Regions from separate parts of the Staphylococcus gallinarum genome, predicted to be linked through region 1. Evidence: riboswitches for the same ligand, from Rfam matches in the RefSeq annotation. Region 1 holds a riboswitch; the other holds the start of a gene.
What was found. Region 1 has a riboswitch for FMN ahead of JN168_RS06840 (ECF transporter S component). Riboswitches for the same ligand answer to the same signal wherever they lie in the genome.

Region 1 (12,619 bases):
GATGTGTTTGTGGCTAATTTCAGAAATGTGTACTAATCCTTGTACACCTGGTTTAATTTCAACAAAAGCACCAAATTCAGCTAATCTGATAACTTTGCCATCGATAACATCGCCTTCGCTAAACTCTCCTTGGATAGATTCAAACGGACTAGGTAAAGTATCCTTAATTGATAATGAGATTCTTTCAGAATCTTTATCGATTGATTTTACTTTTACTTTAACATCATCACCAATTGAAACGACATCTTCAGGAGATTTAACATGTTCGTGAGATAACTCAGAAACATGTACTAAACCATCTACGCCACCAATGTCGATAAACGCACCAAAGTTAGTTAAACGAGCAACTTTACCATCGATAACATCGCCTTCATTTAATGAAGATAATAAAGCGTCCTTTTTCTCTGCATTTTCTAATTCTTCTACAGCTTTTCTACTAAGGATGACGCGATTATTAGCAGGATCTAATTCCTCGACCTTTAATTTTAAGACTTGACCTTCAAAATCAGAGAAATCTTCAATGAAATCAGTTGAAATTAATGAAGCAGGTACGAAACCTCGTTGTCCTACATCCACAACTAATCCGCCTTTAACTACTTCTGTTACTTTGGCTTCAATTGTCTCATTGTTATCAAGCTGTTCTTGCAGGAATTCATATGATTTCTCTGTTTCAAGTTGACGTTTTGATAGTATATATGCACCTGTTTCATTCTCTTCGTCATACTCAACTTTTGTAACGTATGCACCAATTTCGTCACCGACTTTCACAGCATCACTAGGTGTATCAATGTGATGAGTAGAAAGTTGACTAATAGGGATAATGCCATTAAACTTACTACCGTTTACATGAACAATTACTTGCTTTTCTTCTATTTCTAGAACTTCGCCAGTAACCTTGTCCCCTTCTTTAATATCGTGGATCATTGATTCGTTGAATTCTTCAGTCATCTTGTCTGCCTCCTTATTACACTACATATTTATAACATCTTATAAACTGTCAAAATTGTCAAGAAATTCTACTCTTTTAGAGGAATGCCATACATTTTGTTATATAAATGTAAAAATATTTTGATTTAAACTCACTGAAATTTAATGAATTTTACTTTTATTTTACATTTATGCCAATATATGTAGTAATAAAATCATAAAAAATTGTACATCCTTGTTATACCCTATTCGAAATAATATATAACTTTTTTAGTCAATTTTTACGTTGCTTTTAATAAGATGAGCTGAAATAGTTTTATGCCAACGATGAAACCATATCGAGTATCTCATTAGTTACAGTTTCAATATCCTTTCCAGTAGTATCTAAAGTTACCGCATCATCTGCTTTTTTAAGTGGAGAGATTTCACGATTCATATCATAATGATCTCGGTCTGCAATTTCTTGTCTAAGTTGCTCGACAGTTGATTCAATGCCTCTTTCCTCATTATCTTTTTGTCTACGAATAGCACGTTCTTCAACTGAAGCGATCATGTATACCTTTAAATCAGCATCAGGTAATACAACAGTACCAATATCTCTTCCATCCATGACGATACCTTTTTTAGCTGCCAATTCTTGTTGTTTATTTACTGCAAACGTTCTTACCGGTTCCTTTGAAGCTACATATGAAACATGATTCGTAACGTCATTTTCTCTTAAGTAGTCTGTAACATCTTGATTATCTAAGATGACACGTTGTCCTTTCACTTCGTCGTATGTTAAAGCTAATTCAGAACCTGCAATTAATGTCTCAAAATCTTCTGTTTTATTTTGTTGTAAATATTTATATGTAATTGCACGATACATTGCTCCCGTATCGACATATATCATTGATAATTTTGCAGCAACTATTTTTGCAATTGTACTTTTACCTGCGGCTGCAGGACCATCTAATGCGATATTTATTCGTTTCATTTCAGAAAACCTTCCTTGTTGTTTTATGAATAATATTTTATCATAAATATGTATTATATTAATAGGAGGAATGCACGCATGAAAAAACTTCTTGTCATACATACAGGTGGCACAATCAGCATGTCGCAAGATGAATCAAATCAAGTTGTTACTAATGAGAAGAATCCAATTTCAACACATCAAGAAATTATTAAAGCATATGCTGATGTAACAGAAATTACACCATTTAACGTACCATCACCACATATGGATATTCATTACGTTGAGCAATTAAAGAACATTATTGAATCAGCAGCTAAAGAAAATCAATATGATGGTTTTGTAATTACTCATGGTACCGATACACTGGAAGAAACTGCTTATTTATTAGATTTAACAGTAGAAATTTCCCAACCGATTGCAATTACAGGTGCAATGCGTTCCTCAAATGAAATTGGTGCAGATGGTTTGTATAATTTTATATCGGCAATTCGTGTTGCGACGAGTGATGAATCCACAAATATGGGAGTTATGGTTGTATTTAATGATGAAATACACACAGCTAGAAATGTTACTAAAACACATACATCAAATACGAATACCTTCCAAAGTCCAAACCATGGACCGTTAGGTGTAGTGACTAAAAATAGTGTCCAATTTCATCACAAACCTTTCGAACATCAGATATTAGATAAAATCGATCAAAATTTAAATATTCCTTTGGTAAAAGCATACATGGGTATGAATAATGACGTTTTAGAATTTTATAGTAAACAAAAGGTTGATGGAATTATTATAGAAGCCTTAGGTCAAGGTAATTTACCACCTACTTGTTTAAAAGGTTTAGCTGCTTGTTTAAATCAACGTATTCCTATTGTACTTGTTTCACGTTCATTTAATGGGATTGTTGGCCCGATTTATGCATATGAAGGTGGTGGCGCAACGTTAGAACGTCAAGGTGTTATATTTTCTAATGGATTAAATGGGCCAAAAGCCAGATTGAAATTATTAGTTGGACTTAGCAACAATTTAAATAGTGACGAATTAAATCATTATTTTGAATCTCAATTATAATTTGTGGATTTGATTGATAGATTGATAGTCCAAATTTATAAGTCTATTAAAAGTATGACTTTAAATTGCATTTCATCAATAGGTTTTATAAATAATAAAGTCTTGTATATGAATTTCGGTAAAATAACACTCAGATGATTGAATTCAATTTATCTGAGTGCTTTTTTGTTTATATATATTATTGGCTCGCTTTCCTAGGGGACAGCTTCAGCCTGTAGTCTTCAGCTTGTCCTGTTCCCTCGGGAGTCTCGCAAAAATACGTTGAATTCATAAGTGATTATTACAGTAATATACATTTAAATTCTTGTATTTAATTTGTCTTGTTTGTGTTGGTATATCAATCATTAAATGTAAAATATTTTATTTACTAGATTTTCATTCATATTACATATTGTTACATCGCTTTACTAGGGGACAGTTACATCCTGTAGTCTTTAGTTCGTCATCTTCTCACAGGAGTCTCGCTAACATACTTTGTATCTGTGTATAAATTCATATTAAAATACTATGGGCAAAAATGATCCTTTAGTTCATTTACTAACTATAAATAAACTAAACAAATGAGCTATTTTAAGTATAAAGACTGCAACTCAACTTTACTGTCAAAGGTAACTACAATACGAATCCCCTTAATTGTTAGTTGATGATATATTATTGAAATTGTTTTATCAAACCTTGGAACTGAATATTGATGAATACCAACATCATCGTGCTACTACTTCTAATAATTATAAAAAAGACAATTTCTATATTATTTCAATAGAAATTGTCTTCTTAAACTTGTTCGAAGATTTTACATCTCAGAATCTATTTATATTTATTGTCCTATCTATTATGATTCAAGCGGTGTTTGCTTTTTAGTTAAAATACTTTGTGTAATTATGCCACCGTGGTATTTTCCATTTTCAATAAAGATGGTATTTGCATCATTACCAGCAGCGATTACACCTGCAATATAGCAGTTTTCTACATTAGTTTCGTAGGTTTCTTTATTGTGTACGGGTGCTGTACCAAATTCATTTGTGTTTATTTCAATCCCTATTGATTCTAAGAAGTCATAATCTGGATGATAACCAATCATCGCAAATACATAATCATTAGGGATTTCGAATATTTGATCATCTTGCTTATATTCTATTGAGTTTTCATTAATTTTTATAACTTCAGCGTTAAAGTGCATATTGATTTTTTCATTTCTTACTAAAGATTCAAAATTTGGTAATATCCATGGTTTTATTGCTTGTGGATAAGCTTCACCACGATATAGTACTGTAACATTAGCACCAGCTTTTTCAAGTTCTAATGCCGCATCAACTGCAGAGTTTTTGCCTCCTATTATAACCACATTTTGATCAAAATAAGGGTGCGCTTCTTTAAAATAATGTTTAACTTTTGAAAGTTCTGCACCTTCAACTTCAAGTGTATTATGATGTCCATAATAACCTGTAGCAACTGTTAAGAATCTACATTGATACACATCTTTAGTCGTTGTAATTGTAAATCGATTATTAATCTTTTTAACGGTAAGGACTTCTTCAAAAGCATTAATACGCAATTGATGATGTTTAACAACTTCTCTATAGTATACTAATGCTTGGTTTCGATGAGGTTTACTGTCTTCTACAATAAAAGGAATGTCTCCGATACTTAATTTATCACTTGATGAAAAGAATGTTTGATGCGTTGGATAATTGTAAATTGCATTTACGACGTTACCTTTTTCAATAACTAATGTTTCGATACCTTTTCTTTTTTGTTCGATAGCGGCACTTAGTCCACAAGGACCTCCGCCTATGATGATACTTTCGACTGTTTGCATACGTAATTGTCCTCCTTTAACCACTCATATATTATACCAGTAGTTATAAAAAAACCAAATGAAAGAAACTGAAACTTCTATATATCAACTATTTAAATTTAGAATATATAATTGTAAGATAAACATATTTTTAAACAATAACTTAAAGTAGTTAATCATATACCAATGTCACTAATTGCAGCAGGAAATTTTCAATGTATAAATTAAGGCGAGCTAATCCAAAGAATAAGATTAGCTCGCCTATTTAAAGCGTGTGTATTAATGCTAGTATCACTTTAAAATTTTATTATTGTGGAATTACTAAACGTTGACCATTGTGTATATCATTGCCTGAAAGGTTGTTAGCTTGTCTTATTTTTTCGACATTTTCAGGTGTTCCTTCACCATAATATTGAATAGCAATTCTATATAAGTTTTGACCATTTACAACATGAGTACGTTGTCCTGAAGTGTTTGTTGATTGTTGTGAATCTTGGGAACTATTTTGGCCACTTGTTGACTGATTATCGCTGTTAGAAGAGCTAGATTGACCTTGGTCAGTAGCTGCACCACTTGAGTTACTATCACTAGCACTTTGATCACTAGAATCAGAACCATTTGTAGCTTGATCAGAACTACTGCTTTGACTACTGTTGTCAGATGAATCTGCATCACTTGTAGCTTGATCAGAGTCAGAGTCGCTGCCGTCAGACGCACCAGATGATTTTTCACTGTCATCTGAACTTTTAGACTTGTCATCGCTAGACTTATCTTTATCTTTATCAGAATCAGCTTTTTTATCTTTATCTCCGTCTTTGTCTTTATTATCAGCTACTTTTTTATCATCGTTAGCACTCTTATCATCATTATTTCCAGTTAAGGCCATGCCACCGAAAATACCAATTGCCGCCAAAATTAAGATTGCTGCTAAAATTGGTAATAATTTACCTAATAAGCCGCCTTTTTTCTTTTTACGTTTGTAATCATCGTTATTATTACTATTATTTTGATGATTGTTTCCGCCATTTCCATTAGAACCGGAACCACTTGCTTTTGAAGCTGCTGCGGCGCCACCAGCACCCGCTGCAGCAGCACCACCAGCAACTGCGGCACCTTTTTTCTTGGATTTACCGTTGTTCTTTTCTTCATTATGTTGTTCTTTTGATTGTGATTCGTTTGATTTATTGTCTGCAGTGTTACTTTCTGCGTTTTTATCTTTGTTTGATTTGCTAGCAGCATAAGCACCTGCACCTGCGCCCGCTGCAGCAGCACCACCAGCAATAGCAGCGCCTTTTTTCTTGGAACCATCTTTTGAATCGGCTGATTCATTTTGCTCATGTTGTTCCTTGTTATTTTTATTATGCTCTGGATCATTGACTCTATTATCAGCATCATCCTTATTTGCAGCATATGAGCCTGTGCCAGCACCAGCAGTAGTACCACCTGTCTGTGTAGCGTCTTGCTCACGATTTGTAGTATCATTTTGATCATCAACATGCTGTTCTTTCGAAGAATGCTTGTCGTTGTTGTGTTTATTTGCAGCATAAGCACCTGCACCTGCACCAGCTGCTGCGCCACCAGCAATGGCAAACCCTTTACCATTATGTTTATCATCTGCAGTTCGCTTGTCAGCTGCATCTTTATCTTGATGTGATAAATCAGTATCATCTTTACGAGTGTTTACGTCACTTCTGTCATGATTTTCTTGTTGCTTTAAGTCGTTATTTGATTTGTCATATTGATTGTTACGATGTTGTTCATCAGAAGTTTCTTGATAGATATTATTGTCTCGTGAATGATCATCATGATCTTGTGACTGGTTAAAGTCTGATGATGATTTGTTTTGGTCATTAAGGTGTTGTTCTTGATCAAGTTGTTGCTCTTGTTGTTGATCAGATTGTTCCCCTTTATTTTGATTTGTTGCTGTATCTCGTCTACGTTGTCTTCTTTGAGCATTTCTTGGAGGGAATTGCTCATTGTTTTTGTCGGATACTTCTTCTTTTGCATTGTCAACAGAAGCGTCAACAGATTCATTTGTTTTGTCTAGGTGTTCATTTGGATCAATTGATTGACGATTTTTCTCAAAATCATCTTTAAAGTTGTTGTTAGACAAATTCATCATCCTTCCTTTATTTATATATTAAGTATATACTGTTTTACCCTAATCAAACGTAAATATGTATACCTATTTTAAGAAAACTACAATATTTATGTCATTATAAGTTGTATTATAGCTTGTTTGAAAATGTTAAGTAAAGTAATTGTCTATCTATTTGAACAAATTTTTTAATTTTTCATTATAATCAATTTTACGTTTTACTTTTTTGCGATTAAATATTTTTATTAATTCAATATCAGCATCATTATCACAACATTTTTCAGGTCGTTTATTCACAAATTCACCAAAAAATTCCATAAGATATGCGCGTCTACACTGATCTAAATTCTTATAACCCAACATTCTGATATAACCATTTCTTTTACGTTGGTAAGTATTTTCAAATATATGTCGTAATTCATTAAATGTATAATAACTACTTAAAATTTCAATAATTTCTTTTTTATAAGGTATTAAATCCATACCTAATTCAAATGCATTAACATCTTCATTAGTTATAATATCAGTAAATAACAGTGTTTCAAGTAAGAAACTATCATCTGGTTGATATAAACTGATGGCTTGACTTTGTTTGCCATCTCTCCCAGCACGACCAATCTCTTGTAAATAATTCGACGGACTAGTTGAAAGATGAAAGTGAATGATTGTACGAATATCTTTTTTGTTTATTCCCATTCCAAATGCACTTGTAGCAACAATGATAGGAATATCGTTATTAAGAAATTGATGTTGAACCGTTTGCCGTTCCTGATAGGATAGATCACCGTGATAAATACCTGTTAAAAAGCCTTGTTGATAAATTTCTTGAGCTAATGATAAACAGACTTTTTTTGATGAAACATAGATAATTGTCGGTCCAGATTGTTCTAATGTTGGCAGCAACCATTTGAGTTTTTCTTCATCATCTGCAAAATTTTGATGGTGTAGTGAAATATTGTCTCTATTCATACTTGTTTTAACTACATTGAATTGAGTACGTAACATTTGGTTCAAATCAGATAATAGATGTGGTGGTGCTGTCGCTGTTAATCCTAATATAGAAACGTTAGTAAATTGTTGAATGATTTTTCCTATAAGTGCATAATGTGGTCTGAAATCATAGCCCCATTCTGACAAACAGTGGGCTTCATCTAAAACAATAAGACCAAAGTTAATATGTTTAATGAGTTTGAAATTATGGGGTTGGAGTATAAATTCAGGGCTTAAGAAGATAAAACGACTTTGCTTTAGATTTTTGATATTTGCTGAACGTTCATCTTCATCCATACCAGAATGAATACAACTCACTTTATGTTCACCATGTGCTTTAAGTTGCATAACTTGGTCATCCATTAACGAAATAAGTGGTGAAATAATTAATGTAGGTTGTTGTTTAATATATGTAGGTAATTGATAACACAGACTTTTACCACTACCAGTTGGTAATATACCTAATGTATCTTGTTGGTTTAGTACGCTTTTAATAATTGCTTCTTGTCCAGGCTTAAATGTTTCAAATCCAAACCAATGTTTCAGTTCGTCAATCAGCATGTAGCTCACCTCTTTCTATGCCTACAATGATAAGCTTGATTGTAAAGTAACTTAATGACGGGAATCGTTCTTTATAGTTCCGCAATCTTTCATCCTTATGCTGTATATAATAATTTAGAAAATCAGAATTTAAATCATCCTTTAGAAACGCTTTATAATTTGATAAATATCCCTTTATAAACAATTCTAAGACATGGTCTTCAATTGTATTAATTTTAACTTGTTGATGTTGTGCCAAATCATCCATAGTTAGTCCTTTTTTTAAGCCTTCAAAAGATAAATCTGTTTTATGTAATAGCGTAGGTAACACAATTAACTGATGCAAAATAGGGTAACGTTGATTATCTTCAATTTGAAACATCATTACAACTAAATCGTTTAATTCTAATTCAAATAATAATTCTTGTGGCAAACCTTCTATTAAACTAACTTGCTGTCTAGTGTACATGCTATCTTCAAACCCTTGTAAGTAGTAATGAATGTAAGTCCCTTGGTTTTCTTTATGAATAGCTTCGAATAACATATGAAGTTCTGCAATAAAATCTTGTTCGAGGTTTGCCTCTTTAAGATATTTATATACATATTTAACACGTTTATGTATAGTTTGCTGTTGAGTGAGAGGGATAAATTGACTATCCTTATGCTGTAATTGTGAAATCGTTTGTGTTAATAATTGTATTGCTTGAAACGTATTAACGAGACTATCAAATGTATATCTTGGATGTACGCGTACGTTTAATGTTGTTTCTATTTCTGATTGGCTCAGATTATAATATCGCTCGAATGACGGATACTGGATATTAGGTAAGCTATGATATAATGATAGTAATTGTTGGCTACATGCATCAAAAAAGGTTTGATGTGATTTTTTGCCTATGATAATATTATATATGCTTTTTTCGGTTTTATAATGGTGTGTATTTTGTTGGATGAAATGAAATAAATTTTGCATGTTTACTCCCCTAATTAATTAAAACGAAAACATTGAAAAAAATAAGTACAGTGCTTACAATATTAATTGTGATTTTATTGTAGCATTTTTGTCAAAGGAGGCGAAGAAAATGGCTAAATATACTATTGTCGATATGGATACTTGCATTGCATGTGGTGCTTGTGGTGCTGCTGCCCCTGATATATATGACTATGATGATGAAGGTATTGCTTTTGTAATACTTGATGACAACCAAGGTACTGCTGAAGTGCCTGAAGAATTATATGAAGATATGGAAGATGCATTAGAGGGATGTCCTACTGATTCAATTAAAATTGAAGAAGAATCTTTTGATGGGGACGCACTGAAATTTGAATAGATTTTAAGTGACGAATTATATTTTAACCTTATTATAGGAAAAGCGCATGTTTAAATTAACTTAAACATGCGCTTTTGTTATATGAAAACAAAATTTTATTTGTCACTATTTATTGATACGTTAGTGTATGTTAGCGCAATTTGTTATCTCGGTAAAACACTATTCAAGCGTTTGTATAATAAGATAAATATAATTGAAATAACAATACCTTTAATAATATTGAAAGGTATAACACCTGATACTATAATTATTTTCAAATTACCAAAAACATCTGATAAATTCATAATCATGCCATAGAGTGGTAACAACACAAAATAATTCAAAATGCTTAATACTAGTGTCATTATTAAGGTTGCTACAGCTAAACCAGTAACTAATGATTTAGCGTTATTTTTATTTTTAGCAACATAAAACGCAGTAAGTATAAAACTTGTGGCTGCTAAAAAATTGGCCAACGGTCCTATTGGATCCCCTACATTGAATAAAAAATTCAATAAATTTTTAATAAATTCAACGATGATGCCAGCAATGGGTCCTAATGTAAATGTTGCAAGAAGTGCCGGTACATCACTAAAGTCTAATGTTAGATATGGTGGTAAAAATGGTAACGGGAACTTGATAAACATTAATATAAAAGCTACCGCACTTAACATGCTAATCGTTATTAGACGTTTGGTTTGTTGTTGCATATTCAATTATCTCCTTCCATTCATCTTACTCAGAATAGGAGGATTTAATTGCACAACAAATTAACCCTCCATCTTCTCCCATCCAGACTATACTGTCGGCTCTAGATTCACACTAGATCAGCTATTTATTGAACAATAAATAGGTCGCAGGCTTATATTACTGCCGGTTGGGAATTACACCCTACCCCGAAGATGAACATTTAAATTTTATAAATATATCATAGCGTATAACTCAGATAAAGACAATGATATTGTTTACAGTATTTAGTGCTAATTTACCAGCAATATAAAATTAAATTTTACACACAGTACTAAATAGCGATGTAAAATGATTTCAATTTATATTTTAAAGCTATAATCACAAAAAACACCTCCGCCTTACACATTAAATTGTATAAATCGGAGGCGCTTCACCTTATTTAGTTAGATGATTATTATAATCATTTTTGACGTTACACATAAAATCATCAATGACTTATTCCTTTAATCTCTAGTTGGTGGTTTCGGTAAGCGAATAATAAATGTTGTACCTTGACCGAGTTCACTTTTTACAAGTATCTTACCTTCATGTTCATCGATAATCATTCGACATATAAATAGTCCAAGTCCGGTACCTTGCTTACCTCTTTTACGTGCTGCATCTACTTTGTAAAAACGATCAAAGACTTGCTCTAAATGTTCGGGAGCAATACCCGTTCCTGTATCGGTAATATATAACAAGTTGTCATGATCATTTTCAGCAATATCGACGGTTATTGTATCTCCTGGTTCTGTATATCGACATGCATTATCAATCAGATTCGTAAGCACTTGTTCAATTCTATCAGAATCATAATACCAGAGCGCTCCATTAGAAATTGGATTTAATTTCATGGTTAGTTCTAAGTCTGCAGCTTGTTGTTGATATTTCAATTGCATCTTATTTAACAACGGATCAATAGGTTGGATTTCTCGTTCAACACTTAACCCTTCTGCATCCATTCTAGCAACATTTAAGAGTTCATTAACCAGTCTGTTTAAACGTTTCGTCTCATCTAAGACGATGCTCAAGGATTCATGGATCTCTTCGGGTTCAGTAACAATACCATCAACGATTGATTCTGTATATCCTTGCAATAAAGAAATGGGTGTACGTAATTCATGTGAAACATTTGCTATAAAATCTTTCTTCATTTGATCAATATTATGTTCATTGGTCATATCTCTTATGATGGCCACGATACCACTTCGTCCATCTGGTTGAATTTGCTCTATATAACTAGTAATGATTACAAAATATCTAGTATTAATTTCATATTCTTCAAACTGTGTATGTTTGTTCTTAAAAGTTAATTCTGTTTGTTCATCAAGCTTTTCTAATGAATACTCATCTAAAAGTTGTAATGTATTTTGAGCCATTTGGTTAGATAAAATAACTTCCTTCTTATCGTTGTATCCTAATACACCTTCAACCATGGAGTTGATTAAACTATCCCTAATGTTCTTAGAAGATGACAGTGCATCGATATGTTGTTGGATTTCAGAACTCATCGTATTAAAGGCACGAGATAATTCTCCAATTTCATCCTTTGAATTTACGGGTTCAACTTGCGCATATTGTCCTTTTGAAACTCTCAATGCTTGAGACCGTAGATTTCTTAGAGGTTTCGTAATACGAGAAGAAAGGAAAAAAGCAAATATCGTTGTAATTGCTAAGAAAATAATGGCAATAATTAAAATAATAACCGTGATTAAATTATTAGTATCTTCGATGGTTTTTAAATCTTGATAAATAAAGACACCACCGTATTCATCTTGTTTAACATCGCTTAAATTCTTTGAAGGATATCCAATTAATACATAAGTATGTTGTTGATCATTAATTTTTACATTAACGTGTTCCGAAATTTTCTTTCCTTTATTAAATACGTCATCATAGTCTTTATTTTGTTTGATTTCATTTAACATCTTTTGTTTAGTATTGCCATACTTACTATTTTGACTGTTTTTATCATTCATTATAATGAGACCAACAGGGCCTTCAATCAACTTACGACTGTGTTCAATCGCGGTTGCTTTATTATCAGAGCTTGCTACTAATTCACTAATACGTTTAGCATCTTTGAGTAAAGAATCTTCTGTTTCCTGTGTGAAGTATGATTGGATAAATGTGATTAAGGCTGCGCTAAGTAAAATTAAAACTGTCGTTACTATAAATATTATAGTTAACCACAGTTT
Region 2 (12,619 bases), 300 kb from region 1:
AAGCGGGTAAATAGAAATGTTTTTAACGACATTTGTTGGTTGGGATTGTATTCTTGGATTAACTCCCACATGCGTATAAATAACAATTGTGCAAATTCATCATAATTGTACTTTATATGGTACTTATTTAACAATGTAGCTATAATATAATTATACTCTGTTAGTTTTGATTCAATCATTCAATTTTTACTCCAAAGTTATATATATAACAAGTATTTCCGGATGGACATATTTTATAAATGAAAATAAAAATTTTCATTTGCTAAATATTAATAATAGGTGTTAAATAGTAGTCGTAGATAGTTAAATTTTAAGTTTAATGACACAAAAGCGTATTCAACTTAAAAATACTGCATTTTAAAGTATAATGTTAACTTCGGACTATATTCAGGAGGTTTATATGGATTACGCACATTTAAATTTAGAGCATTTTTTTGCTAAGCATAATGATTTAGATAGGATAAAAGATAAATCCGATTTTGTAATGATAAATAATGTTTCTAAAGAAATGAAATATCGAGATGGTGAGATTGAGGGAACAATTGATCTTAACCGATATTTTTATAAAAATAGATCACAAGCGATGAGTTTTATTATTATGGAATATAAAAGTCAAGAGTAATGAAATTAAAATTTCATTACTTTTTTTATGAATATGTAACAACCAATGTATAAAATTGTCTGTTCAACTATTTAGTGTTAAAATCTATTATCGGATAGCCTTAACTTATTTGTTTTTTGCACGATGATAGGGCTAAAATTTCAATTATTACCTATGAGGTGTGAACATGACGAAGCATAAAAAAGGGTCTTTGTTATCAATAATAGGATTATTGGTAGTTTTAGGCGTGGCTGCAGTCATTGTTTTTTCAATGATTTCAGATCAAATATTCTTTAAATCAGTTAATAAACAAGAAAGTGTTGAAAATCTAAAAGTGACTTTAGATAAAGCAGCTAAAAAGCAAATTGATAATTATACAAGTCAACAAGTGTCAAGCAAAGATAATAAGACTTGGAGAGATGCGTCTTCAACTGAAATAAAAGATGCCATGGATAGTAATAAATTTATAGATAGCGATACACAAAAATATCAATTTTTAGAATTAGATCGTTATCAAGGAATAGATAAAAACAGAATTAAACGTATGTTGTTTGATAATCCAACGCTATTAAAACATACGGATGCATTTATTAATGCAGCGAAAGAGAAACATGTAAATGAAGTATATTTGATTTCGCATGCACTTTTAGAAACAGGATCTGCTAAAAGTGAATTAGCAAGTGGCGTAGAAATTGATGGCAAGAAATATTATAACTTCTTTGGTGTCGGGGCATTGGATGAGGATCCGATTAAAACGGGTTCAGAATATGCTAAAAAACACGGTTGGGATACACCTGAAAAAGCGATTAGTGGTGGTGCCGACTTCATTCATAGTCATTTCTTATCTAACAAAGATCAAAATACTTTATATAGCATGAGATGGAATCCGAAAAATCCTGGTGAACATCAATATGCCACGGATATAAAATGGGCCGAAAGTAATGCTAGTATTATGGCCAATTTCTACAAAGATATGAAAACTGAAGGTAAATACTTTAAATATTTTGTTTATAAAGATGATGAAAAGCATAGAAAATAAGTGAATATATCATTATTAATGTATTATTAAAAGAGCCCTTAACTGATTGTAGTTATTCAGTTAAGGGCTTTTTTATATGTACGATTAAAAATTTGTAAAAGTATTATGGCGAGACTCCTGAGGGAACAGGACGAGCTGAAGACTACAGGCTGAAGCTGTCCCCTAGGAAAGCGAGCCAACAATACAAAATGAAATTTAGTAAATATTAGCGTTTCTTTACAACTATAAAAAGCTATGAAAAGTCTATCGGCATAGACATTTTCATAGCTAATCTGAATTTATTATTTTTGTTAACTTCAATCATTTGAATAGGGCGAATTAATTTTACTTAGCTTTGTTTTTTTGACTTAATAATATGAACATCATTAATGAAGAAACAAACACTTTTAACATAAACTTCATAAGTTCACTTCCTTTTTATATGCGTAACTTGCTTTTTTAGTTAGTGCCATCATCATAAGCGAAAAATTATTTTTTATCAAAATAATTGTGCTTCTTTAAAAAATCTTGTGCTACAATTGCTGGTTCTTTACCTTCACCGTCAGCTTCATAATTTAATTTTTGCATTTCTTTTGTGTTGATTTTGTTGTCTAATTTATTGATTGAGCGTTTAATTTCTGGATGCTTAGATAAAAGTTTATTAGGTGCAACTGCACTAGCATCGTATGGAGGGAAGAAATTTTTATCATCCTTTAGTACGACTAAATCATAAGCTGCAATTCTGCCATCAGTGGTATACCCCAGTGCAACATCTAATTTTTTGTTTTTGAGTGCATCATAGACCAAACCGATTTGCATCGGTTTTAAATTGTTAAATCCAAATCCATAGTGAACTTTAAATGGTTCGTAACCATCGCCACCACGTTTTATCCACGTTGTATCTGTGCCCACCTTAACTTGATTTTTTACTTTTTCTAGATCTGATACTTTATGTAGATGATATTTTTGTGCTGTCTCTTTGGTAACCATAAATGCGAATGTATTTTCAAAACCATAAGAATTAAAGAACGTTTGATCGAATTTTTTGTCGAAACCGTTTTGCGTAATGTGCATTGCTTTTTTAGAATCTGTAATAGGTTTTTGTTTTAAGACGCCAGTTAAATCAGTTCCAGTATAGCGTGTACTTGATATATCTGCATCACCCTTTAGCAAAGCGTTATGTTGAATTGTTGCTGAACCTAAATTGTTAATAATTGAACCTTGAATTTTGCCTTTCGTATCGTGTTCGATTAAGTCTTTTAGCATATATGCCATAATTTGTGACTCACTCGTGGCGAGAGCTGATATTTTTACAGACTTGTTCGTTTGGCTACCACCTAAACCTGGTAAGTCGCAACCGGATACAAAAATAAGGCTACCTATACATAATAATAGAATATGCTTGATGAAATTCATGACTTTCCCCTTTAAATTTGAAATATCAAAAAATATAATTGTTATTATTTTAAGATTAACATATTTAATATAAAAGGGTAACTTAGCTTTTGAAGTAATAGTAATACATTAAAATGTTATTAGATCCGGTAGATTGTTATAATATATATAATTAATTGAATAGGTGGAGGGTAACTATGAGAATTGCAATAATAGGAATGGGAACTGCGGGTGTCACAGTACTAAAAGAATTGTCTAAATCAAGACGCTTTCAAGATATGCAAATTGATGCATATGATAATCCTATAAATATGGGGCAAGGTGTACCATTTCAAAATGATAGTGATCAATTACTTATCAACTTACCTGCCGAACAGATGTCGTTGAATTTAGATAATAAGCGTGAATTCTTTGATTGGTATCAGGCGCAATCAAAATTTAAGTTTTCAAATCCTGAATATTTACCGAGATTTGTGTTTGGTCATTATATGAAGGCTTTTGTGGATAAAATTAATAATGCCAATGCTAATGTAACTCTCATAAAGGAAGAAGTTGCTGAAGTGTTCATTGAATCAAATATCGGTGAGACGGATGTGTTATATCATGTCTGTACATCAAATGATATGGAGCATTGCAAGACCTATGACATTGTCTTTTTAACGGTCGGAACATTATCATATCATGATCCATATCAATTAAAAGGAAAACCAGGTTATATTCACACACCATACCCAACTTACCATACATTAGACAATGTGAAAGATACTGATAATATCGCTATCATAGGAACTGGTTTAGCGAGTTTAGATGTTATTCGTTATGTTACCGAACATCACATCAATTTACCAATTACTGTAGCCAGTCGTAAAGGTGAATTACCAAGTGTTAGAGGTGAGATGCCAGAAATCACATTCCAATATTTAACCCCTAAAAAATTTAATGAACTAAAAGCAGAAAATTTTGGGAATGTACCATTGGATGATGCGATGGCACTATTTTTAAAAGAATGTGCCATTTATGAAATACCAGTGGAAACTTTGGTGCATCGAAAAGTTGGTAATCCTGTCGAAGATTTGAAATATGATCTAGAACATGCAGAAGACTTAGGTAAGTTTCAAAGTATACTTGAGTTAATAAAGGAAAATTTAAATTGGATTTGGAACAGTTTCAATAGGAATGATCAAAAGCGCTTCTTAGAACAATATCAACCCATATTGAAAGCAAATTCCAATCCAATGCCACCTAGAACAGCTAAATTATTGATTGAGCATATAGAAAATGAACAAATAAGAATTTATGATGGTTTAGAAAATATTGAATATAACAACCATCAGTTTAAATTGACATATGCAAATCATGGTGATGATTACTTTGATATAGTGATTAATGCCACAGGTTCTAAGACGCAACTTAAAGACCTTGATAGTGATGATCAACTTGTTATTAATTTAGAAAATAGGCAGGTCATACAAGCGCACCCATTAGGTGGTATTCAAATTGTAGCAGAAACCAACCAAGTCATAAGCCCTAGATATGGTACGTTACAAAATATGTTTGCATTAGGACAGCTTACTAATGGTATCAATCAATCTAGAAATGGTGTGACTATGATTGTAAGACAAGCGACTGGTATTATTCATAGATTGTTGGAAAATTAAATGCAAAGTACGTTATTACTATGTCATGTATTTTGATTTTAATGAATAAATATAAAAAGTATAATAATTTTTTTATAATTGCAAATGATGATGAAGTTGATTTGACGGGCTTTTTAATAGTTATAAAATGACGAAATTCAAAAAAATAAAGCCGACTTAAGTAATAAGAATTGTTATTTTTGAATTATTGTAGTATTATGTTCTTGTAACTTAATTAAAGTTGCTTGACTCAAACAGCAATTTACAATTTCATATATTCTTTCGGGGCAGGGTGAAATTCCCAACCGGCAGTAAATTAAGCCTGCGACCTGCATTTGTTTTCAAATGTGGCTGATCTAGTGAAAATCTAGAGCCGACAGTATAGTCTGGATGGGAGAAAGAATAACGTATAACTAATAAAAGGCACTAATGTAGTGTTTTATTTAGCATTCACTTATTTCTATTTTTGGATAAGTGTATTTAAATCTAAGTTTATAATGTTATAACGCATATATCCCACACCTGAAATGTACGATTTCAGGTGTTTTTTATTTTTTAGAGGTGATTAGCTTGAGTCAATATTTAAATTACGCAATTGAATTAGCGAAGATGGTAGATGGACAAACAGGATTAAATCCACCTGTCGGTTCTGTTGTAGTAAATGATGGACGCATCGTAGGTTTAGGTGCACATCTGAAGAAAGGCGATAAACACGCCGAAGTACAAGCCTTAGATATGGCACAAGATGCTGCAGAAGGTGGGACGATTTATATCTCACTAGAACCATGTACACACTATGGTTCGACGCCACCATGTGTTAATAAAATTATTGAGCATGGTTTGAAGAAAGTGGTGTATGCAGTGAAAGATACGACACTACCTTCAAATGGTGATGTATTTTTGAAAGAGGCAGGCATCGAAGTAGAATATAGACCTAATGAAGATGCTGCACTGCTATATAGAGATTTCTTTGAAGCTAAAAGCAAAGGTTTACCACAAGTTACTGTTAAAGTATCCTGCAGTTTAGATGGTAAACAAGCGACAGACTTTGGAGAAAGTAAATGGATTACAAATAAAGCAGTAAAGCAAGATGTCTTTAAATTACGTCATCAACATGATGCAGTAATAACAGGTAGAGGAACTTTAGAAGCGGATAATCCACAATACACAACACGTATTGAAAATGGTAAAGATCCTATTCGAGTCATTTTATCAAAAACTGGTGAGATAGATATGTCACTAGATATATTTAAAGATCCATCTACAGCAATTTGGATTTATACAGAAAATAAACAATTAGAAAGTAAACACGAGCAAATAACAGTTACGCAATTAGAACATTGCTCAATTGAAAATATATTAAAAGATTTGTATGCAAGAGGTGTCGGTCGATTACTCGTTGAAGCAGGTCCGACCTTAACTACTACATTCTTACAAACAGAATTTATCAATGAACTTATCATATATTATGCCCCGAAATTAATAGGTGGTTCAGGTCACAATCAATTCTTCCACACAGAGCAAGTTGTTGATTTAGCTGATGTACCACAATTTGAAATTGTGAATTCCAATTTGCTTGAGCAAAATATTAAATTAGAATTGCGAAAGAAGTGAAATCAGTATGTTTACAGGTATCGTTGAAGAAGTAGGTACAATAAATAAAATATCGACACAACAATCTGTGGTTAATTTAACAATCGGCTGTAAAACGATATTGGCAGATATGCATATCGGCGATTCTATTAGTGTGAACGGCGCATGTTTAACAGTCGTTGGATTTGATGATCATTCATTTTCTGTACAAGTAATAAAAGGTACTGAAAATAAAACGTATTTAAATCAGTTAAACCAAGCACAAGAAGTTAATTTGGAAAGGGCTATGAGCGGACAAGGTCGTTTTGGTGGACATTTCGTGCTTGGTCACGTCGATGAAGTAGCAAAGATTACAAGAATACAAGCTTCAGATAATTCAAAAATAGTAACAATCAAACCCAATAACTCAAATTTAATTAAGCAAATGGTGCAACAAGGGTCTATTACGGTAGACGGTGTAAGTTTAACGATTTTTAAATTAAAGGATACGGAATTTGATATTCATCTTATTCCAGAAACTAGAAAATCGACGATACTGAATGATAAACGTGTTGGTGATCCAGTCCACATTGAAACAGATATGTTATTCAAATATGTTGAAAGAATAATGGAATCAACTGATTCAGGATTAACGTCTGACAAACTTAAAGCGTTTGGATTTTAGGAGGGCTATATATGAAATTAGATAAAATAGAGGATGCGCTACAAGCTTTAAAAGAAGGTAAAAGTGTAATAGTAGTAGATGATGAAAATAGAGAAAATGAAGGCGATCTTGTAGCAGTAACTGAATGGATGGATGATAATACGGTTAATTTTATGGCTACTTTTGGTAGAGGCTTAATATGTGCTCCCATAAGTAAACAAATAGCTGATAAATTGGAATTAGCACCAATGGTTAATCATAATTCAGATATTTATGGTACTCAATTTACCGTTAGTGTGGATCATGTTAATACAACGACGGGCATCAGTGCAGACGAAAGAATGATGACTGCAAGAGCTTTAATCGCAGAGAATGCTCAAGCAAATGACTTTAATAAACCGGGACATTTGTTCCCTTTAATTGCACAGGATAATGGTGTATTAGCAAGAAGAGGCCATACAGAAGCTTCTGTTGATTTAGCCAAATTAACAGGTGCCAAACCAGCGGCATTGATTTGTGAAATTATGAATGATGACGGGACTATGGCTAAGGGTGATGAACTTGAAGCATTTAAAGAAACGCATCAGTTGGTTATGATTTCTATTGAAGATTTAGAGCGTTATCGTAAAAATAATAATGATACTTCAATCGAAGCTAAGGCAAAAGTGAAAATGCCAACACAATTTGGCAACTTTGATATGTATGGCTTTACAACGAATCACAGTGATGAAGAACTTGTAGCAATTGTCAGTGGAGATATTAGAAAAACAGAAAATGTTCGTATTCACTCATCATGTGTCACAGGTGATATATTCCATAGCCAAAGATGTGATTGTGGTGAACAACTTGAGGCATCAATGAAATATATAAGTGAACACGGCGGTGTAATCTTGTATTTACCACAAGAAGGAAGAGGTATTGGATTAATTAATAAATTAAAAGCGTATGAATTAATTGAGCAAGGTTATGATACAGTAACAGCTAATATTGCTCTAGGTTTTGAAGAAGATTTAAGAGATTATGCCGATGCTGCACAAATTTTAAAATACTTTGGTATTGAGCAAGTCAATTTATTGAGCAATAACCCTAAGAAATTTGAAAGTTTACAAAACTATGGTGTTCAGATTGCACAAAGAATTGAGCTTGTTGTACCAACAAACAAATATAATCAAGATTATATGGATACAAAAAAAGTAAAAATGGGTCATTTAATATAGGAGGAAATTTGATATGAATTTTGAAGGTAAATTAATAGGTTCTGATTTAAAGGTAGCAGTAGTTGTAAGTAGGTTTAATGATTTTATTACAAATCGTTTGTTAGATGGTGCGAAAGATACACTCGTACGTCATGAAGTGGCAGCAGAGAATATTGATGTTGCTTATGTGCCAGGTGCATTTGAAATTCCGTTAGTTGCTAAAAAATTAGCACAAAAAAATGAATATGATGCAATTATTACTTTAGGTTGTGTTATTCGTGGTGCGACGACACATTACGATTATGTTTGTAATGAAGTGGCGAAGGGTGTTTCTAAAGCAAATGATGTATCGGATACACCAGTTATATTTGGTATTTTAACTACTGAAAATATTGAACAAGCAGTTGAACGTGCGGGTACAAAAGCAGGTAATAAAGGTTCAGAAGCTGCAGTTAGTGCAATTGAAATGGCAAACTTATTAAAATCTATTAATTAAGTTATAGCTTTTAATAAATGTCATTGTTCAATTGACTGTCAATTCAACTTTAAGGAAATAAAAAACAGTAATCTAGGCTATGACTTAGATTACTGTTTTTTATTTTAATGGTTTAGACATTGTGAAGTACTTTCATAATGCATCATCCATGTTTATTTATTGTAGTTACAAAATCACTTTAATACTGTGTTATTTTGAAGTGAACTTTTTGAAAAGTGCAATAGTTGCACCTAAAGCTGTTACACCTGCTGCAACAATACCAGCCTTTTTAAGCACTTCAGGTTTTGTAAATTCTTTGAACATTAAATTAAGGTTTTGTGGTCTTTCCGCTAAGCGTCTCATGAAATAACCAAACCAATCATCACCAAATGGTACATAAATACAGAAATTATAGCCATCTTTAGCGATTTCTTCAGCTAATTCAGTTCTAAATCCATATAACATTTGGAATTCATATCGATGTTTAGGTATATTATTATCCTTAATAAATTGTAAGATGTGAGTGATGACACGATCATCGTGCGTAGCAATTGATGTAACATTCTTAGCCGTCAATAATCTTTTCTTGATTAGACGTATGTAGTTTTCATCAATTTCCTCCTTGGTTTGGTAAGCAATATTATCAGCTTCTTTATAAGCCCCTTTAACCATTCTTAATCTAAGTTCTGGATATTTATCTACCAAAGCATCTGCTTTATATAAATATGCTTGAATAACAGTACCTACATTTTTAAATTCACCTTTTAAACGATCTAGCACTTGCGTGATATCGAATAAACTATCATACTTCTCAGTATCAATATTAATATGCATATTATTGAATTCATTGGCTTTCAATAATATTTCACGTAAATTACGATAAGCTAAATCAATATCAAATTCTGAACCTAATTGGCTCAGTTTAATAGACATATGGCCATTTAAATTATGATTATTAATCGCATACATCACTTCTAAGATTTGATCTTTTGCTTGTATCGCTTCGCCTTCGGTGTCCACAAATTCACCTAGGCAATCAACAGTAACTGTAATTCCTTTATCGTTTAAACGTTCAATTGTGTCTAACAAAGCAGGGATTGTGTTTCCTGCTACAACTTTATTCGCTCCTAACATGGGACCGATTTCTTTAGCTGCATTATTTAATAAAGTATTGTTAGATAGTCCTATAAAAAAATTTTTCACAATTGGCATATTAATTCCTCCCATTCTGCTAATAGCTTACCTTTCTATAATAGTGTAGCATGAATCAATTGTTAAAGAAATCGTTTACAATAAAATATATTACACTTTATATTTCATAGTACACTCATGTAATTGGTATAGAAGTGTTTTTATATATATAATGGCACAAAAATTAAATCATTCACGACAAACTACATGTTTAAAATGGAAATATCGTATACGATTTTGATACAATAAATGTAATGAATTAAATTTTTATATAGAAGGGGAAGTAGTAATTATGTGGAAATGGGAAACAGAAAATGAAGCTAAAGGCGTCATTGTGATCGCTCACAATATGCTAGAACATACAGGACGCTATGCATATGTTATTACCATGCTTCGCCGTAATGGATACCATGTGATTATGGGCGATTTACCAGGTCAAGGCCAAACTTCTCGTTCTAATAAAGGTCAAATTGAAAATTTTGACGTTTACCATGAGCATATACTTGAATGGATAAGAATCGCAAATGAATATAAGATTCCTACATATGTATTAGGTGTTGGATTAGGCGGCTTAATTATGTTGAATCTACTTGAAAAGGTCGACGTACCTATTGAAGGACTTATGTTAATTTCACCATTATTAGAATTTAAAAAAGGCAATAAAACACGTAAAGATAAAGTGATTTCAAACGTAGGGAAAATGGCCAAGGATAAACGCTTTAAAGTAGGTATAAAGGTTGAAGATTTAACACGTAATGAAGAGGTCATTGAAGAAACGATGAATGATCAATTGATGTTGCAAAAAGTTACATATAATTGGTACAAACAAATTACAGACATTATGAAAGAAACAGTGACACATTTAAAGGATATAGAATCTATACCTTTATTATTGATGTATGGTGATGCAGATAAGGTGGCAGATATCACTGCAATGAAACTAGTTAAAGATAAGGTCACAACCAATGAACTGTATTTTAAAGAATGGAAAGGTTTGTATCACGAGGTACACAATGAACCTGAACGTGATGAGGTAATGCGCTATATCTTAGCTTTCTTAAATAATAGTTCAAGTAATAATGGATTTGTAATTGATGATGAAAATGAACCTTCATAATGTGTCATGAATTAGTTATTTAGTTGAAAATTTATGATTGCTAGTTGGATTTTGAGTTGAAAGGTTATACGCCATATCTCAAGTTTTTGGTTTGGTTGATAATTTTCCCGCTCAAAATTAAAAAATACAAGTTGCTGTTGAGATACTCCGTTTAAAGTAGACACTGAAAAGTGAAGCCTTTGAAGGGAGTATTTTTATAATCTGCAATTCATTTAAAATGTAATACTTCTGAACTGTATGAATATATCAATAAAATATTGTGATTATTTTCACAAAAAATATTGCAAAAACTAAAATTGTTTGGTATATTTAATTTGTGAAAAAAATCACATAACAAACATAAATTAAATAAACTTTTGAATAGTATTTGAGGGAGGCAGTTTTAATATGGAAATGATTAAAGGAAACAAAGTTGTATTAGTTGGTGATGGAGCAGTTGGTTCTAGTTATGCATTTGCAATGGTTGCCCAAGGTATTGCTGATGAACTTGTTATTATAGATTTAGCGGAAGAGAAAGTGAAAGGTGATGTATTAGACTTAAATCACGGAGCACCTTATGGCGATTCCCCAGTTAATGTTAAAGCAGGACGATATAGTGATTGTAGCGATGCAGATTTAGTTGTTATAACAGCTGGTGCAGCACAAAAACCTGGTGAAACTAGACTAGATTTAGTTGAAAAAAATACTAAAATATTTAAATCTATCGTAAGTGAAATTATGGATTCTGGATTTGACGGTATATTTTTAATCGCAAGTAATCCAGTTGATGTATTAACTTATGTTACTCATAAAGTTTCTGGCTTACCTAAAGAACGTGTTATTGGTTCAGGAACAATCCTTGATACTGCACGTTTCAAATATGAATTAGCACAAGAATTTGGCGTATCTCCAAGTAGTGTTGAAGGTTCAATTATTGGAGAACATGGTGATTCAGAATTAGCTGTTTGGTCACAAACACGCATTGCAGGACAACCTTTATATAATATGTTAAAAGATGATCCTAGCAAACAACATAGAATTGATGAAATTTTCGTTAATACGCGTGATGCTGCTTATGATATTATCAAAGCTAAAGGTGCGACATACTACGGTATTGCAATGGGCTTATTACACATCACAAAAGCAATTTTGAAAAATCAAAATGTAGTTTTAACAGTATCTAGCTATTTAGAAGGTGAGTATGGACAAGACGATGTTTATATGGGTGTTCCTACATTAGTAAATAGAAATGGAGCAGTAAAAATATTTGAAACACCATTAAATGATGAAGAAATTAAATTATTTGAGCATTCTTCAAAAGTTTTGAAAGAAATGCAAAATAAAATCACGGATATAATTGCATAATTCATTGTTTATATTTAAACTGTAAATAAGATTAATTTTGTTTTAAAATCAAATATTTATAAAGAGTAGATTTACCACTCTTGGGGAATGTGATTTTACAAGTTAATCTAACATATATCATTTACTATGATTGGGGGAGTACTCTATGGGAAAGACACTTGCCGATAATGTTGATGGTGTATTGAGATTAGAATTAGTATTGCAAGACATCAATGATATCTTTAGCAAAGTTCAGAAGCAGTACAAAATGTCTAAAGAAGAAATCTTAATACTTCTTACTTTATGGAAAGAAGGATCAATGACTTTAAAGGAAATGGATGGTTTCGTTCAAATTAAATCATACAAACGTACAAGAACGTATAATGATTTAGTTGAAAAAGAGTGGATCTTAAAAGAAAGACCACAAAAT

Region 2: another riboswitch for FMN. It lies ahead of ribD (bifunctional diaminohydroxyphosphoribosylaminopyrimidine deaminase/5-amino-6-(5-phosphoribosylamino)uracil reductase RibD); the one in region 1 lies ahead of JN168_RS06840 (ECF transporter S component).

Annotation. Positions count from the first base shown of each region.
Region 1 covers NZ_CP069082.1:1,448,767-1,461,385, reverse strand. The annotation lists gene rpsA (30S ribosomal protein S1) at 1-948, opposite strand, end outside; gene cmk ((d)CMP kinase) at 1,244-1,903, opposite strand; gene JN168_RS06870 (asparaginase) at 1,982-2,956, shown strand; gene ypdA (bacillithiol disulfide reductase YpdA) at 3,789-4,775, opposite strand; gene JN168_RS06860 (LysM peptidoglycan-binding domain-containing protein) at 5,062-6,873, opposite strand; gene JN168_RS06855 (RecQ family ATP-dependent DNA helicase) at 7,024-8,403, opposite strand; gene JN168_RS06850 (helix-turn-helix domain-containing protein) at 8,393-9,355, opposite strand; gene JN168_RS06845 (ferredoxin) at 9,465-9,713, shown strand; gene JN168_RS06840 (ECF transporter S component) at 9,857-10,402, opposite strand; FMN riboswitch at 10,469-10,600, opposite strand; gene JN168_RS06835 (ATP-binding protein) at 10,886-12,619, opposite strand, start outside.
Region 2 covers NZ_CP069082.1:1,145,495-1,158,113, forward strand. The annotation lists gene JN168_RS05390 (sigma-70 family RNA polymerase sigma factor) at 1-179, opposite strand, end outside; gene JN168_RS05395 (hypothetical protein) at 401-622, shown strand; gene sagB (peptidoglycan release complex glucosaminidase SagB) at 789-1,640, shown strand; gene JN168_RS05405 (osmoprotectant ABC transporter substrate-binding protein) at 2,109-3,035, opposite strand; gene JN168_RS05410 (FAD/NAD(P)-binding protein) at 3,212-4,672, shown strand; FMN riboswitch at 4,926-5,057, shown strand; gene ribD (bifunctional diaminohydroxyphosphoribosylaminopyrimidine deaminase/5-amino-6-(5-phosphoribosylamino)uracil reductase RibD) at 5,222-6,265, shown strand; gene ribE (riboflavin synthase) at 6,273-6,908, shown strand; gene ribB (3,4-dihydroxy-2-butanone-4-phosphate synthase) at 6,920-8,104, shown strand; gene ribH (6,7-dimethyl-8-ribityllumazine synthase) at 8,118-8,579, shown strand; gene JN168_RS05435 (proline dehydrogenase family protein) at 8,769-9,770, opposite strand; gene JN168_RS05440 (alpha/beta fold hydrolase) at 10,042-10,866, shown strand; gene JN168_RS05445 (L-lactate dehydrogenase) at 11,254-12,210, shown strand; gene JN168_RS05450 (transcriptional regulator, SarA/Rot family) at 12,356-12,619, shown strand, end outside.